One region of the Sphingomonas flavida genome, then DNA from elsewhere that is predicted to be linked to it. Evidence: riboswitches for the same ligand, from Rfam matches in the RefSeq annotation. Region 1 holds a riboswitch; the other holds the start of a gene.

Region 1 (6,900 bases):
CCGATCAGGTCCTTCAGCGCCTGCGGGTTCTGCAGGCCGGGGACCTGCACCACGATGCGGTTCGAACCCTGCTGGAGGATCGTTGGCTCCTTGGTGCCCAGCGCGTCGATACGGCGCCGGACGACCTCGGTCGCGGTCTTCATCGCGGTGTCGACCGCCTGGGTCAGGCCCGCCTGGGTCGGCTTCAGGACGAAGCGCGAGGTGTCGACGACGTTGATGTCCCATTCGCGCTGGCCGGTCATGCCCGCCCCGCCGCCGGTGATCGTCAGCAGCCGCTCGCGCGCCGCATCGACCTGCGACGGATCGCGCAGCATGAAGCTGAGCTGGCCGTTACGCACCGAGATGTCGCCGATGTCGATGCGCGGATTGCCGCGCCGCATCTCGGCCGCGACCTGGTCGCGCATCGTCTCCAGCCGCGTATTGGCGAGGTCGGCGGTGTCCGCCTCCAGCAGCAGATAGCTGCCGCCCGCCAGGTCGAGACCCTTGTTGACGCGCGGATGGGGGATCGCCCCCCATTTGTCGGTCATGCTTTCGGGCAGAAAGCTCGGGATCGCCAGCAGGCACAGCGCGCCCAGCAGCGCGATGATGGAAGCGACCTTCCAGCGGGGGAAATCCAGCATGGGGTCAGTCGTTCGCGGGCTTGGCGGTGGGATCGAGAATGTCGGTCAGCGTCGCCTTGACCACGCGGACGCGGACGTTCGGCGCGATCTCGACCTCGACCAGCTGGTCCTCGACGCGGGTCACCTTGCCGACGATGCCGCCCGCCGTGGTGACCTGATCGCCCTTCTTGACCGCCTCGATCGACGCCTGCAGCGTCTTCATGCGGCGCTGTTGCGGGCGGATCATCAGGAAGTAGAAGACGACGAAGACGACGATCAGCGGCGCGAGGCTGATGAACGAGGCGACGCCGCTGGAGCCGGCGGCCCCGGTTGCGGCGGCGGCCGCGGCGACTGGGGCGGTGAAGGGAATGAACATTCGGACCCGTCTATGCTGAATGGGCACGGGCACCGGTCGACCGATGACGATCGACAAGCCCCCATGTCGGATAGCCTGCCCGCTACCATCGCAGGCGGACAGGCGCAATGGAGAGGCGGATGTGGTGTCGGCGGTATCGCAACATCAAGGCTTGCATCCCGGATAAAACCCGCCTAGAGGCCGCCGCTCGGTCGGGGCGTAGCGCAGCCTGGTAGCGCATCACACTGGGGGTGTGGGGGTCGCAGGTTCGAATCCTGTCGCCCCGACCAATCTTCTACTGACATCGGTGGACGACGATAGAGCGGGCGAAAGCCCGCTTTTTTCGTGTTGGGCGTGTCCTGTTAGTTCGGCATGACGTGGGCGCCGGGAAGACCTTTGCCCCATGGCGGATCAAGATGCCCGGACTGATTGTCTGCTATTGGTGGATAGGCGCCGTCACGGAAATCGGTCCCGGCGTCCACCCCCCTCACGGCTGACCACTTGCGCAACTCGTCATTACGCTCCAGGGCGTTGGAGGTTGGCAGGCCAATCACGATCGGGCGTAACGTCTGGATCGGGGCAGCGACATTGATCCTCTCCGGTCTCACCATCAGCGGCTGCTACGGATGGGAGTGAGATCGGCAATCCTCCCCGTCGCTGGTGCCCAAGGACAGCCGGCGACGCGACACTGCAGCCAGTGCGCGCCGATCAATCCCGTGATATCTCGTAATAACATTGCGTTAGACATTCCCATGCGAATGTAATTGTCCCGTTCCCCTTGATCGCCGGGTTTCACCATTATGAAGCGCCCCCAACTCACGCAGACCGCTCCCTGCCGTATAGATCCCGATGTCTATGCGGCGTTGATTTCGGATCTGGCGTACAGCGCGGTACCCACCGCAATCATGGGGATCACTTTGGTCGGTATCGCGTCGCTGGCCTGGCTCCGGATTGGCAATCCTGTTTTCGCCCTTGCCGCGCTGACGGGAGCGGCAGGAACAGGCGGAAAACTGTTCCTGATGAGCTACCAGCGTGAGGCACTGAGGAATGAAACACACTGTGCTTCTACCGCCCGCTTCTACCAACAGCGGCATTTGGTCGTGACGCTGGCCACAGCAACTTCGATCGCAGCAACGGTGAGCCTGCTATTTTTCCATATCGACGCGGAATGGCATGTACTCGGGACGGCGCTCCTGTTCGCCTATTGCGCGGGTGTAGTGGCGCGTCTTGCCGTTTGTCCCGCGCTGGCGGTCGCGGCGCTGATCGTTGCCGCTGTTCCCGTCATAGTGGCATGCTGCTTTTGGAGCGATGTTCCGCACCGGGTCACGGCGGCAATGTTCGCCGTGTTTCTTGCAGGCAGTTTCGAGACGGTCCGACACGTCTATCGCAATGCCGTGCGCCATATCGCGACCGAGCTGGATATGGCGACGCTGGCACGCAACGACCCCCTGACGGGGCTTCTCAATCGTCTGGGGTTCAGAGAGGCGTTTCGCGTGACATCGGGCACGCCGGGCGGCCTCGCAATTCATTGCTTCGATCTCGACGGGTTCAAGCCCATCAACGATTGTCATGGCCATGCCGCAGGCGACCAGGTGCTCGTCGATGTTGCCCGGCGCATCCGAGCCTCTGCACCGGGTGCTGCGGCTGCACGGCTGGGCGGAGACGAGTTTGCGATCCTCCAGGGCGGCGTTGCTTGCACCGAGGACGCCATATCGTTGGCGGATCAGCTACTCGCGACGTTGCGCAAGCCATACGATATCGGCGACACCAGCGTGTATGTCGGAGCAAGCCTGGGGTTCGCGGTCGCATATGATGACGGCATGGATTTCGACGCGCTCGTGCGTGCGGCCGATCTGGCATCGTATCAGGTCAAGCGTGCGGGCGGCGGTGTATCGCAAGGACATGTCGACCACATGGACCGCCTCGCCGGGGGTGATCTTCGGATTGTTACCTGACGATGGCGACATCGCGCACCCGGTCTCCGCTGGCAAAACTGTTAGTCCAGCCTGCGTATGCCGTGCCTTCGCCGTCTCGTATGGAATTGAGTTTTGGGAATGGCAGGGACTGGGCCAGGCCGTGTAAAAACGGCTTCACAGCAGCTGGTCAGTATTTTCGGCGCGGCGCGTTGAAGGTTGAGCGTTGGCGCTCAGCTCTGAATTGCTGCGATCATTGCCCGGACGCCGAGGATGGCAATCAGCCGCTTGAAGTTATAGGCCAGAATATGGAGGCAGGCCTCGGTTCTGACGTGCTTCAGCGTTTTCGTTTGGAAGTGCGTCGAGCCCATCCATGCTTTCAGCGTGCCGAACGGATGTTCGACAGTCTGCCGGCGGATCCGCATGGCCTCTGGCGCACGATCAAAGCGCCGCTCCATCGCCTCGACGACTGCCTCATGTTCCCATCGTTTGACCCGGCGTTCCTTGCCGGTCGTGCATTGGTCATGGAGCGCGCATGTCTGGCAGTTCGAGCTCCAGTAGCTATGGAGCGTCATACCGGCCTCGACCGAGGTGTACCGATAGATCAGGTCTTCACCGGCGGGACAGCGATAGACGTTTTCCTGCTCCAGATAGACGAAGTCCTGCTTGCCGAAGCGACCTTGCGCCTTCGCCCCCGAGGTCAGCGGCCTGGGCACGAAGGCGGTAACGCCCATCCCCCCGCAGGTCCGGATGTCCTCGCCCTTGAAATAGCCCTTGTCGGCAATGGCATCCAAAGCCTCCACCCCCATGGCGTCCTTGGCTTTCGCCGCCATGAGGGCAAGTTGCCCGCGGTCATATCCAATGTTCAAAAGCTCGTGCGCGACGATGAGGTGATGTTCGGCATCGACGGCCGCCTGGAGATTGTAGCCGACGATGCTCGTGCCGCGCCCCGCACTCGCCATGGCGCGGGCGTCCGGATCGGTCAGCGACACCTGCTGGTCCGGCGCATTCCGGACTTCCTCCTCGCGTACCGCAAGATCGCGCAACTGCGTGCGCAACCGGGCGATCTTCTCCGTCAATCGCTTCGCCTTCGGCTCGGCAATGTCACTTTCTTCGCGGTCGGCACGATCAAGCGCGTCGAGATACCGGTCGATATTGTCCTGCACCTGCTTCATCCGCGAGGCGACCTTCGCGGCCGTGTAGTTCTTGTCGCGGTTGTTGACCGCCTTCATCTTGCTGCCATCGATGGCGACCACCGCGCGCGTGAACAGCCCCAATTGCCGGCACAGAACGATGAACTGGCTGCACACCGCCCGGATCGCAGCGCCATTGGCCTGGCGGAAGTTGGCGATCGTCTTGAAGTCGGGCGCCAACCGCCCCGTCAGCCACATCAATTCCACGTTGCGCTGTGCTTCACGCTCGAGCCGCCGGCTCGACTGGATCCGGTTCAGATAGCCGTAGAGGTAGATCTTGAGCATCGTCGCCGGATGATAGGCGGGCCGCCCCGTCTTGGCCGGCGTCATGCCCGCGAACTCCAGCGCCTTCAGATCCAGCGCATCGATGAACGCCTCGACCGCGCGAACCGGGTTATCTGCCGATACGTAATCATCAAGCGATGCAGGCAGCAGATAGTCCTGCCGACGGTCTTCCCCCTGAACGAAACGGCCCATGCCCAAGCCTCCCGAAACGTCGGAAAACCATAGCAGATTCCGAAGTTTTTACACAGCCTCGGGCGTTAGCTGCCGTTATGCGGCTTGCGAAACCGAGCATATTTTTCGGGTGACGACTGCGACCTGTAGCGCCCTCCGGCCCGATAGAGCGGCAGACGGTCCACGATCCAGATTAAAGATCGCAGAACCACGCGGAGGAAGAGATAGTCGACGATCAGGAACACGATGATAGCGGCCAGGCCTATCGCATTTAGCATCATCTGGCTCACAGCTGCTCTCCCGGTCGCTTCCTGACATACCAGCAAGTTGCAGCGTCTGCTATTGGGCAAAGCTGCCGCTCCTAACGCACCGTCATCCCGGCTGCCGCGATCTGTGACAAGAGGTTCGCCCGCACGGCGTCCGATACCGGCGGCAAGGGCCGGGCCGCCTTGCCGTGGCGCAGGCGTTCGCGGTCCTTTTCGTCCGGTTCGACGCGGCGCACCCGTACCGCGGCCTTGCCGACCGCGCGCAGGCCCAGTTGCTCGGCCGCGCCGCGTGACAGGTCGATGATCCGCGACGATCCCGCGAACGGCCCGCGATCGTTGACCCGCACGATGATCCGTCGCCCGGTATCCAGCGCCGTCACCTCGACATAGCTGGGCAGGGGAAGGGTGGTGTGCGCCGCCGTGGCCCAGCCGGGGCGGAAGCGTTCGCCGTTCGCAGTGCGCTTGCCCGATTCGCCGCCATACCAGCTGGCATAGCCCAGCATGTCGTAGGTCGCGTCCTCGGCGGGGACATAGGTGACGCCGCGTACCGTATAGGGCCGCCCGATCCGCACCGGCGTGTCGCTGACCGGCCGGTAATTCCCGCCCGAACAGGCCGCCACCAGGCAGGCCGCCGCCGGTGCCCAGCGGCGCCCCCAGCGGCACCATCGTCTCATATCCACCATGGGTTCCGGATTAGGCCGCGAGATGGGGGTGATAAAGCGGTTTGCGCCTCCATCCGCCGCAGACTATCCCCGTGCCGACCGGTATGGGCTTCCAGCCCGATCGCCGGTCAATCGCACCGGTGCCCCTCGGGGCTTGAAACGGGAACGGGGTGCAAATCCCCGGCTGTCCCTGCAACTGTAAGCGGTGAGCGCGCGACGCTGGTGTCCCGTTCCCTTATTGGGGCGCGAGGCACGGCCACTGGAGCGATCCGGGAAGGCTGCATCGCCGACGCTTCGACCCGCGAGCCAGGAGACCTGCCGATGCGAGTCGCTCTTGCCGCGATCCAGGGGATGGTCATGGCGAAGATATATTGTATCATGTGAGCGACGCCACGTGGCCGATGCGAATCGAATCCGACTCTGACGTGCGTCCGTCTGTGGTCGGCCCGGTCGGCCTTTGTCGCCATGGCGCCCGGGGGAAGAGATCCGCCCATGTCCGAAGTTTCCATCCGACCCTCGCTCAAGCGCCGCGTCACGTGGCTGATGGGTGCGCTTGTCATCGTCAATATCGCCGTCTGGGGCTGGGCGCTGAGCGTGTTCGCGGGCAACAGCCTGATGCTGGGCACCGCCTTGCTCGCCTATAGCCTGGGGTTGCGTCATGCGGTCGATGCCGATCACATCGCGGCCATCGACAATGTCACCCGCAAGCTGATGCAGGACGGCCAGCGGCCCATCGCGGTCGGCCTGTGGTTCGCGATCGGCCATTCCGCCATCGTCCTGATCGCGGCGACCACGGTCGCGCTTGCCGCCAGCACCCTGTCCGATTTCGAGGCGTTCGGGCAGAGCGGCGGGACGATCGCCACCATCGTCTCGGCCAGTTTCCTGTTCGCCATCGCGATCATGAACCTGATCATCCTGCGCGACGTGTGGACCCGTTTCCGCCGCGTCGCGCGCGGCGAGCCGATGGCCGAGGCGGATGCCGACATGCTGTTTTCGGGGCAGGGGCCGCTGTCGCGCCTGTTCCGTCCGCTGTTCCGGCTGATCCGGCGGAGCTGGCACATGGCGCCGCTGGGCTTCCTGTTCGGGCTGGGCTTCGACACCGCGACCGAGGTGGCGATCCTGGGTCTCTCGGGCTCGCATGCGGCGGACGGCGTGTCGCTGGCGACGATCCTGGTCTTCCCGGTGCTGTTCGCGGTCGGCATGGCGCTGATCGACACCGCCGATGGGCTCGTCATGCTGGGGGCGTATGAGTGGGCGTTCGTCCACCCCTTGCGCAAGCTCTACTACAATATGACGATCACGCTCGTCTCGGCACTGGTCGCGCTGGTGATCGGCGGTATCCAGGCGACCGCGCTGCTGGCCGAGCGGTTCGGCTGGACCTCGGGGCCGTTCCGTTATGCAGGCGAGCTGTCCGAGCATTTCAATATACTCGGCTTCGCGATCGTCGGGCTGTTCG
Region 2 (6,900 bases), 250 kb from region 1:
GGCAGCGTTGCGGTCGCGGGCCAATAGGCATCACGCTCGCCCAGTCGATCGACCTGCCAGAGGCGACCATCCGGGACCAGCGCCGCCGTCGCATGGCCCCACATCCGGTCACCCCCATGCGGCGCGGCCAGGGTCGCGGCCTCGAGGATGCGGGCCCGGTCCGACGCACGGTCGATCACGACCCGCATCTGCCCGGCGCTACCGATGATCTCGACCGTCCGCGCCTGCGGTGCCGCCGCCGCCAGCCGCGCGAGCGTCAGTCCCGGCGCCATCGTCAGCGCACGATAGCGCGCCAGAGCCGCTGGCGCGGTCGTGGTCCCGGCGAAAAGCCGCCCCGGATCGACGGAAAGCCACCCGCTGACGATCCAGCTGAGCAGGAACAGCCCGCCGACCAAGCCGCTGACATGATGCCAGAGCATCCAGCCGTGATAGGGACTGATCCGCCCCGCCCGGTAACGCCGTTGCCCGAAGCGTGCACGCAAGATGCCGATCCACAACCCTGTCAGCGCCACTGCGATACCCGGCCCCGCCACCCACAGGACGACCTGCCGCCATAGCGGCTGATCCTGCCGCAGGATGGTCGGGTACAGCCAGTGCGGCACCGAACCGAGCCAGTTCCACATCCTCTGACTCGCGGTGGTCCGCTGTACCGGCAGGCCGGTGGCCGACGAGACATAGAGAACCGTACCCGCCGCGTCGGCGAGCGACACCTTCCAAAGCGGACGATGCCGGTCGAAACCGCCCGCCACCGTCCATTGGTCACGCATCAGCCGCTCGGCGGAGCGGACCGGCGTTCCGGCAAAGGCGACGGCGGCCTGGCGGGCCAGCTGCTCGTCCACCGGGGCGAGTATGGCGGCGCGGCGTGCGGCGCGGGTCCGGATGGTCCCGTCCGCCTGCTCGATCCGCCAGACCGGCTCTGCCCCACGCATCTCCAGCACCAGGCCCGCCGCGCCCGGTGCCAGAGGTGGCGCAACGTCGACCCTGGCCCAGTCGATCGCCGCCGCGCCCTGCCAGCGCGCGGCGGGCGACAGCGCGGGATAGGGCACGAAGAGCATGACCAGCCCCGAGGCGAACCACATCGCGAAGAACAGGCAGGTGACGATCCCGACCCAGCGATGGGTCAGGAACAGCCAGCGCAAGATTGCCCGCCGCGTCGCCTTAGAAAGCGGCACGAAGCGCCACGTCGATCGAACGCGGACGGCCGAGCAGCCATTGTTCGTCGCCATAGCTGGTGGTCGCATACGCTTTGTCGAACAGGTTGGCGGCCCGCAGATCGACCGCCAGATGATCGGTCAGCGCATAGGCGATCGTCGCATCCACCGTCGCATAGCCGGGGATGCGGAAACGGTTGGCATTGTCCGAGAAACGTCGCCCGACATAGCGCAGCCCGGCGCGCGCCTGGACCCGCCGGGTGGCATCCCAGCGCAGCCAGACATTGGCCATCGTCTCGGCGATGTTGGGCGGCGTGTTGCCGTCATAGCTGATGCCGCCCGACAGGAAATCATCGAACCGCGCATCCAGCACCGATCCATTGGCGTCGATGCCCACCGTGCGCGTCACGTCGAGCGTCACCGCCGCCTCGATCCCCTGCGCGGATCGCTGCCCCACCTGTTCGATCGGGCTCGACAGGGTCCGCTGCGCCAGCAGCCCGGTCTTGACGATACGATAGGCGGCCAGCGTCGCGGTGCCGCGCCCGTCCAGGAACAACGCCTTCGCGCCGACCTCGACCTGGTGGCCGCGCGCATTGCTGAATGCCACCTGCCCCGTGGTGACCGTGGTCAGCGTGCCCAGCGGATCGACCCCGGTCGCATATTGCGCGTAGAGCGACAGCGTCGCCTGCGGCTGCCACACCGTGCCGATGCGCCAGGTCGTGTTGCGATAGGTGCGATCGAGGGCGAAGGTCTCGGCCGGTGTTCCCTGCGGATAGGCGATCGACCAGCGCTGCACCCGGTCCTGTTCGTGCCGCACGCCGCCGACGATCGACACTCCCCCGCCCAGCGTCACCCGGTCCTCGGCGAAGATCGCCCATTCGCCGGTCCGCGTGCGGTATCGCGGCGCGATCCCCTGCGTATCCAGGAACCGGCCGGGGTCGAAGCGGAAGGGATCGACCATGTCGACCTGCGCGTCTGATCCGAAATTATTCTCGTGCGTGAACCGGACCAGATTGGCGTCGAAGCCCAGGACCAGCGCATTGCCCACCGCGCCCCGGATCGGCGTCTTCAGCGTGACGGCCGCCTGGTTACCCCACTGCGTCTGATCGTGGCGGATGCCATAATTGTCGCTGCGCTGGATCGTGCCCGACCCCGCTCCCACGGGCGCGACCCAGGCATAGCTTTCCAGATTGCGCCAGAACCGGTCGCTGGTCAGGCGATAGGTGGTGTTGGAGAAGCTGATCCAGTCGTTTGGCGTCCAATCGACCTGAAGCGTGGCGCGATCGTCCCGAAAGCGAAGCCGCGCATCGGCGACATTGTAGTTCGCCCGCCGGTTACGCGTATCGAGCTGCCCCGCGATCAGCGGCGTTCCGAAATAGGCCATGGGCCGCTGGTCGCCATGATCGCCGCGCAACGTGATCGCCAGTGTCGGAAGCGGCGTCCAGCGCAGTGTCCCCGCCAGCGCCAGGCTGCGCGACGATCCCCGATCGACATAACCGTCCGAGCGCCGCCAGCTGCCGTCGATCCGATAGGCCAGCGTGTCGCCGATCGGCCCGCCCATTCCGGCCGCGGCATGCAGGCTGTCCTGCGCGCCATAGCCGATCTCACCCTGCACGGAGGTGCGCCGGGCGTCGGGCCGCCGCATCACGACGTTCACCGCACCGCCCAGCGCGCCCTGCCCGTACAGGACCGAGGCCGGGCCGCTCAGCACGTCGACCCGCTCGACCATCCAAGGGTCGGTCGGAAAGGTGATCGTCCCCGCCGCCGGAAACAGCCGCACGCCGTCGATCAGTTGCAGCACCGACCCCTGCCCCGCAAAGCCGCGCGCGGCGAGCGCGGTGCCGCCATTGCCCAGATTGGCGACGCTGGTGATCCCCGGTGCGCGGGTCTGCGCATCGACCAGCGACTGGTCCCCGCGCGCACGGATGGTGTCGCCGTCCAGCGTCGCGATGCTGGCGGGCGTTTCCAGCGGCGTCAGGTTCAACCGGCTGGCCGTCGCATTGGGCATGGTCAGCACGCCACCGTCCTTTTCGCCGATGACGAGGATGGTGGCACTGTCGCTGCCCCCCTCATTGGCACGGGGCTCGGCCACCTGTCCGATCGCGGGGGCGGCACCCAGCGCGAGCAATATCGCCGGGGCGGCGGCATTCAGGGAAATACACGACATCGTCTTGTCCTTCGGGCGTCTGACGCACATCGACGGGGGCCCTCCGCACACGCGGCGACGGCCATGCCCGCCGGACGCCACCGGCCACGCGCACACCCATCCATGCGGCCCCCGCCGCACCTTTGGCGTCGCTCGTCGGATCATCACCGTGCCTCGGCCATCCCCTGGACCAGGCATGAGCGACCAGACGTCGGCAGGTCTCCTGGCTCGCGGGTCGTCGCCGGGTGTGCGGCCTTCCCAGGTTGCCCCAGTGGCCTGGCCGGATGCGATCATCCCGCCGGTGCACGCCTTGCTCGCCGCTTACAGTTGCAGGGACAGCCCCGGATTTCGGCGACCACTCGCCTTCACCGGATTCCCTTTTCATCCTCCTCCCGGAGGAACCGACGCGATCATGACAGCACCTCGCGGCACCGCCGCTGCGATCGATAGGGGAAGGCGCCGTGCGGTACAAGACGGCGGAGGACGGCACGGCGGTCCCATCGGCGTTTGACACGCGGCCCCGTGACGGCGGAAAGCCGGACGGATCGAAAGCCCTCCCCGGTTCCATGGCGGTGGGTCGAAGGAGAGACGGACATGCGCGTGCTGGTCATCGGTCTGGGCGATATCGCGCACAAGGCCTATCTGCCCGTCCTGGCGTCCCGCCCCGACATCGCCCTGCATCTCGTCACGCGCAATGCGCAGGTGCGACACGACACCGCCCGCGCCTGGCGGGTGGCGGGCCATCATGCCACGCTGGACGCGGCGCTGGCGACCGGCGCGTTCGACGCCGCCTTCGTCCACGCCGCGACCGAGGCGCACCCCGCACTGGTCCGGCGACTGCTCGAGGCGCGAATCGCGACCTTCGTTGACAAGCCGCTGGCCGATACGCTGGCACAGGCCGAACGGCTCGTCGAGCTGGCGGCGGCGCAGGACACCTTGCTGCGGATCGGGTTCAACCGCCGGTTCGCGCCCTGCTACGCCACGCTGCGCGACGAAACGGCGGACCTGATCGTCATGGAGAAGCACCGCCACCGCCAGCCGGACGTCGCGCGCCGTGTGATCTTCGACGACTTCATCCATGTCGCCGACACGCTGCTCTTCATGGCGCCGGGGCCGATACGCCGCCGCGTGATCGAACCCAGGGTCGTCGACGGCCTGCTGACCGCGATCACACTGATGCTGGCGGGCGACGGTTTCACCGCGATCGGCATGATGCACCGGGACAGCGGGTTGAACGAGGAACGGCTGGACGTGATGGGGGGCGGCCTCCGCCGGTCGGTGCTGAACATGGCGGACCAGGTGCATCTGGCCGGAAGCGAGGTCCGGACACGACGCGGCGACTGGACCTCGGTCGGCCGGCAGCGCGGGTTCGAGGCGATGTGCCTCGACTTCCTGAGCGCCGCCCGCGACGGGGTGGCGACGGATGCCGATAATATCCTGGCGACCCATGCTCTGTGCGAGGCGATGACCGAAGCAGCGGAAGCCATGGGGGCGATGCCGCCATCCGCCTGAAGCGTTTCGGCCATCCGCTCTTCCCCTGCGAAGGTTTCCCATGTCCCCCAAGCGCCGTCCCGGCAAAGACCGGGATCCAGTTGGGCGATCATTGGACGCCCCTCTTGCCGTTTCCCAACTGGACCCCGGCCTTCGCCGGGGTGGTATGGGGTTCGGGAGAGCAGGCCTGTTTTCGCCCGGCTGTCGCCTGAACGGCAGAACAGAAACGATCGCGCCTAATCGGCGAGATAAGCCTCCAGTGCGTCGCTGCCGCCGATGCGCTCGCCATCGATGAAAATCTGCGGGGTGGTGGCGACGTCCTGCTCCGCCTTGAACGCCTCGACCTCGTCGCGCGAGGACAGGATGCGGTCGTCGACCTCATAGCCTGCTCCCTCCAGCATCTCCTTGGCGCGCACGCCGAAGGGGCAGGTATGTTTGGGCAGCACCATGCGGTAGAGGGTCGCCGTCTTCTGCTCCGCCATGTCGTTTTCCTTCTGGGTCATGCGACCACAGCGTCGGCCCGTCCAAAGGGTTCCGCCCACCCCCTCCATCGCCCCGCCCCGATGACCCAAACCGGCAGGCGGATCAGTGGCTTGCGCGGCTTCCAGGCTTCGCGCATCATCATGGACATGACACCCGATCGCCGCTCCGTCCTGGCCGCAGGCCTTGCGCTCATGGCCGCGCCCGTCGCGGCGGCACAGGGCGCGCCGCGTCTTCGTCGCCTGTCCCCCGCGCTCGACCGCATGATCGCGCCGGGCACCGAGCCCGAGGTGATCGCGACTGGCATCCGCTGGGCCGAGGGGCCGGTCTGGGTGCCGCGCGGCGGGTATCTGCTGTTTTCCGATCCCCCCGCCAATCTGGTGCGCCGCTGGCAGCGGGGACGCGGCCTTTCCGTCGTGCTGAACCCGTCGGGCGCGCCCGGCACCGACCCCAAGCTGGTCCGCGAACCCGGCGCGAATGGCCTGGCGCTGGATGCCGGTGGTGCGCTGTTGATCGCCAATAGCGGCGGGCGCAGCCTCGACCGCGTCGACTTGGCCACCGGCCGCCGCATTGTGCTGGCCGATCGTTATGCGGGCAAGCGCTTCAACAGCCCCAACGACATGCATGTCGCGCGCGACGGGGCGATCTGGTTCACCGACCCGCCCTACGGCTTTCAGGACGGCGACCGGTCACCGCTGAAGGAACAGCCGGTCAACGGCGTCTATCGCCGCCGCCCCGATGGTCGCATCGACCTGATCGACGGCGAGCTGACCAAGCCGAACGGCATTGCGATGTCGCCCGACGAGCGGAAACTCTACGTCTCGGTGTCGGACGAGGCCGCGCCGCGCATCATGGTCTATGACGTGGATACGCACGGACAGGTGAGCGGCCGCCGCGTGCTGCTCGACGCCAGGGCGATGCGGGCGGCGGGCGGCGCGGGATTGCCCGACGGCATGAAGGTCGCGCGCGACGGTACGCTCGTCTGCTCGGTGCCCGGCGGCATTATGCTGATGACGCCCGACGCCGAGCCGCTGGGCCTGATCGAACAGGGCTCGCCGGTCGCCAACTGCGCCTTTGGCGAGGGCGGCCGTGCGCTGTTCCTGGCGGCCAATGACCGTATCCTGCGCGTGGCGCTGCGCCCCGGCTGGCAGGGCTGATCGAGGCCCCCGGGCGGAACACCCTAGGCGACGCCCTCGATCATGCTGGCCGACACGGGAATGGCGATCGTGCAGTGGACCCCGTCCGCCCCCAGCGCATAGGTGGTACGCGCATTCAACTGATAAGGCAGCGCTCGCTCGATCAGTTCGCGCCCCTGGCCGTGACGATCCGTCCGTATATCAGGCTCCGGCATCGCCACCCCGCTTTCGCGCCAGTCGATGTGCAGCCACGGCTTGCCATCGGCCCCGCACGGATCGAGCGACCAGCGGATCGCCAGCCGCCCATCGGCCTGGCCCAGCGCGCCATGCTTGATCGCGTTCGTCGCCAGCTCGTGGATCGCCATGGCCAGCGTGTGCACCGTCGTCGAGCGCAACCGGACGCCCGTCGGCCCCTCCAGCGTGGTCCGCCCCGCCCGGCCGCCCATCGCCGCCAATTCGGTGTGGATCAGATCCTCGAACGACACCCGGTCATGAT

What was found. Region 1 has a riboswitch for cobalamin ahead of U1703_RS02715 (HoxN/HupN/NixA family nickel/cobalt transporter). Riboswitches for the same ligand answer to the same signal wherever they lie in the genome.
Region 2: another riboswitch for cobalamin. It lies ahead of U1703_RS03900 (TonB-dependent receptor); the one in region 1 lies ahead of U1703_RS02715 (HoxN/HupN/NixA family nickel/cobalt transporter).

What each region holds. Positions count from the first base shown of each region.
Region 1 covers NZ_JAXOJH010000002.1:114,434-121,333, forward strand. The annotation lists gene secD (protein translocase subunit SecD) at 1-620, opposite strand, end outside; gene yajC (preprotein translocase subunit YajC) at 625-975, opposite strand; tRNA gene U1703_RS02690 (tRNA-Pro) at 1,168-1,244, shown strand; gene U1703_RS02695 (diguanylate cyclase domain-containing protein) at 1,755-2,909, shown strand; gene U1703_RS02700 (IS1182 family transposase) at 3,101-4,537, opposite strand; gene U1703_RS02705 (hypothetical protein) at 4,603-4,806, opposite strand; gene U1703_RS02710 (septal ring lytic transglycosylase RlpA family protein) at 4,878-5,456, opposite strand; cobalamin riboswitch at 5,566-5,781, shown strand; gene U1703_RS02715 (HoxN/HupN/NixA family nickel/cobalt transporter) at 5,937-6,900, shown strand, end outside.
Region 2 covers NZ_JAXOJH010000002.1:363,122-370,021, reverse strand. The annotation lists gene U1703_RS03905 (PepSY-associated transmembrane domain-containing protein) at 1-1,139, opposite strand, end outside; gene U1703_RS03900 (TonB-dependent receptor) at 1,159-3,318, opposite strand; cobalamin riboswitch at 3,494-3,718, opposite strand; gene U1703_RS03895 (Gfo/Idh/MocA family protein) at 3,892-4,809, shown strand; gene U1703_RS03890 (glutaredoxin domain-containing protein) at 5,025-5,291, opposite strand; gene U1703_RS03885 (SMP-30/gluconolactonase/LRE family protein) at 5,418-6,425, shown strand; gene U1703_RS03880 (sensor histidine kinase) at 6,449-6,900, opposite strand, start outside.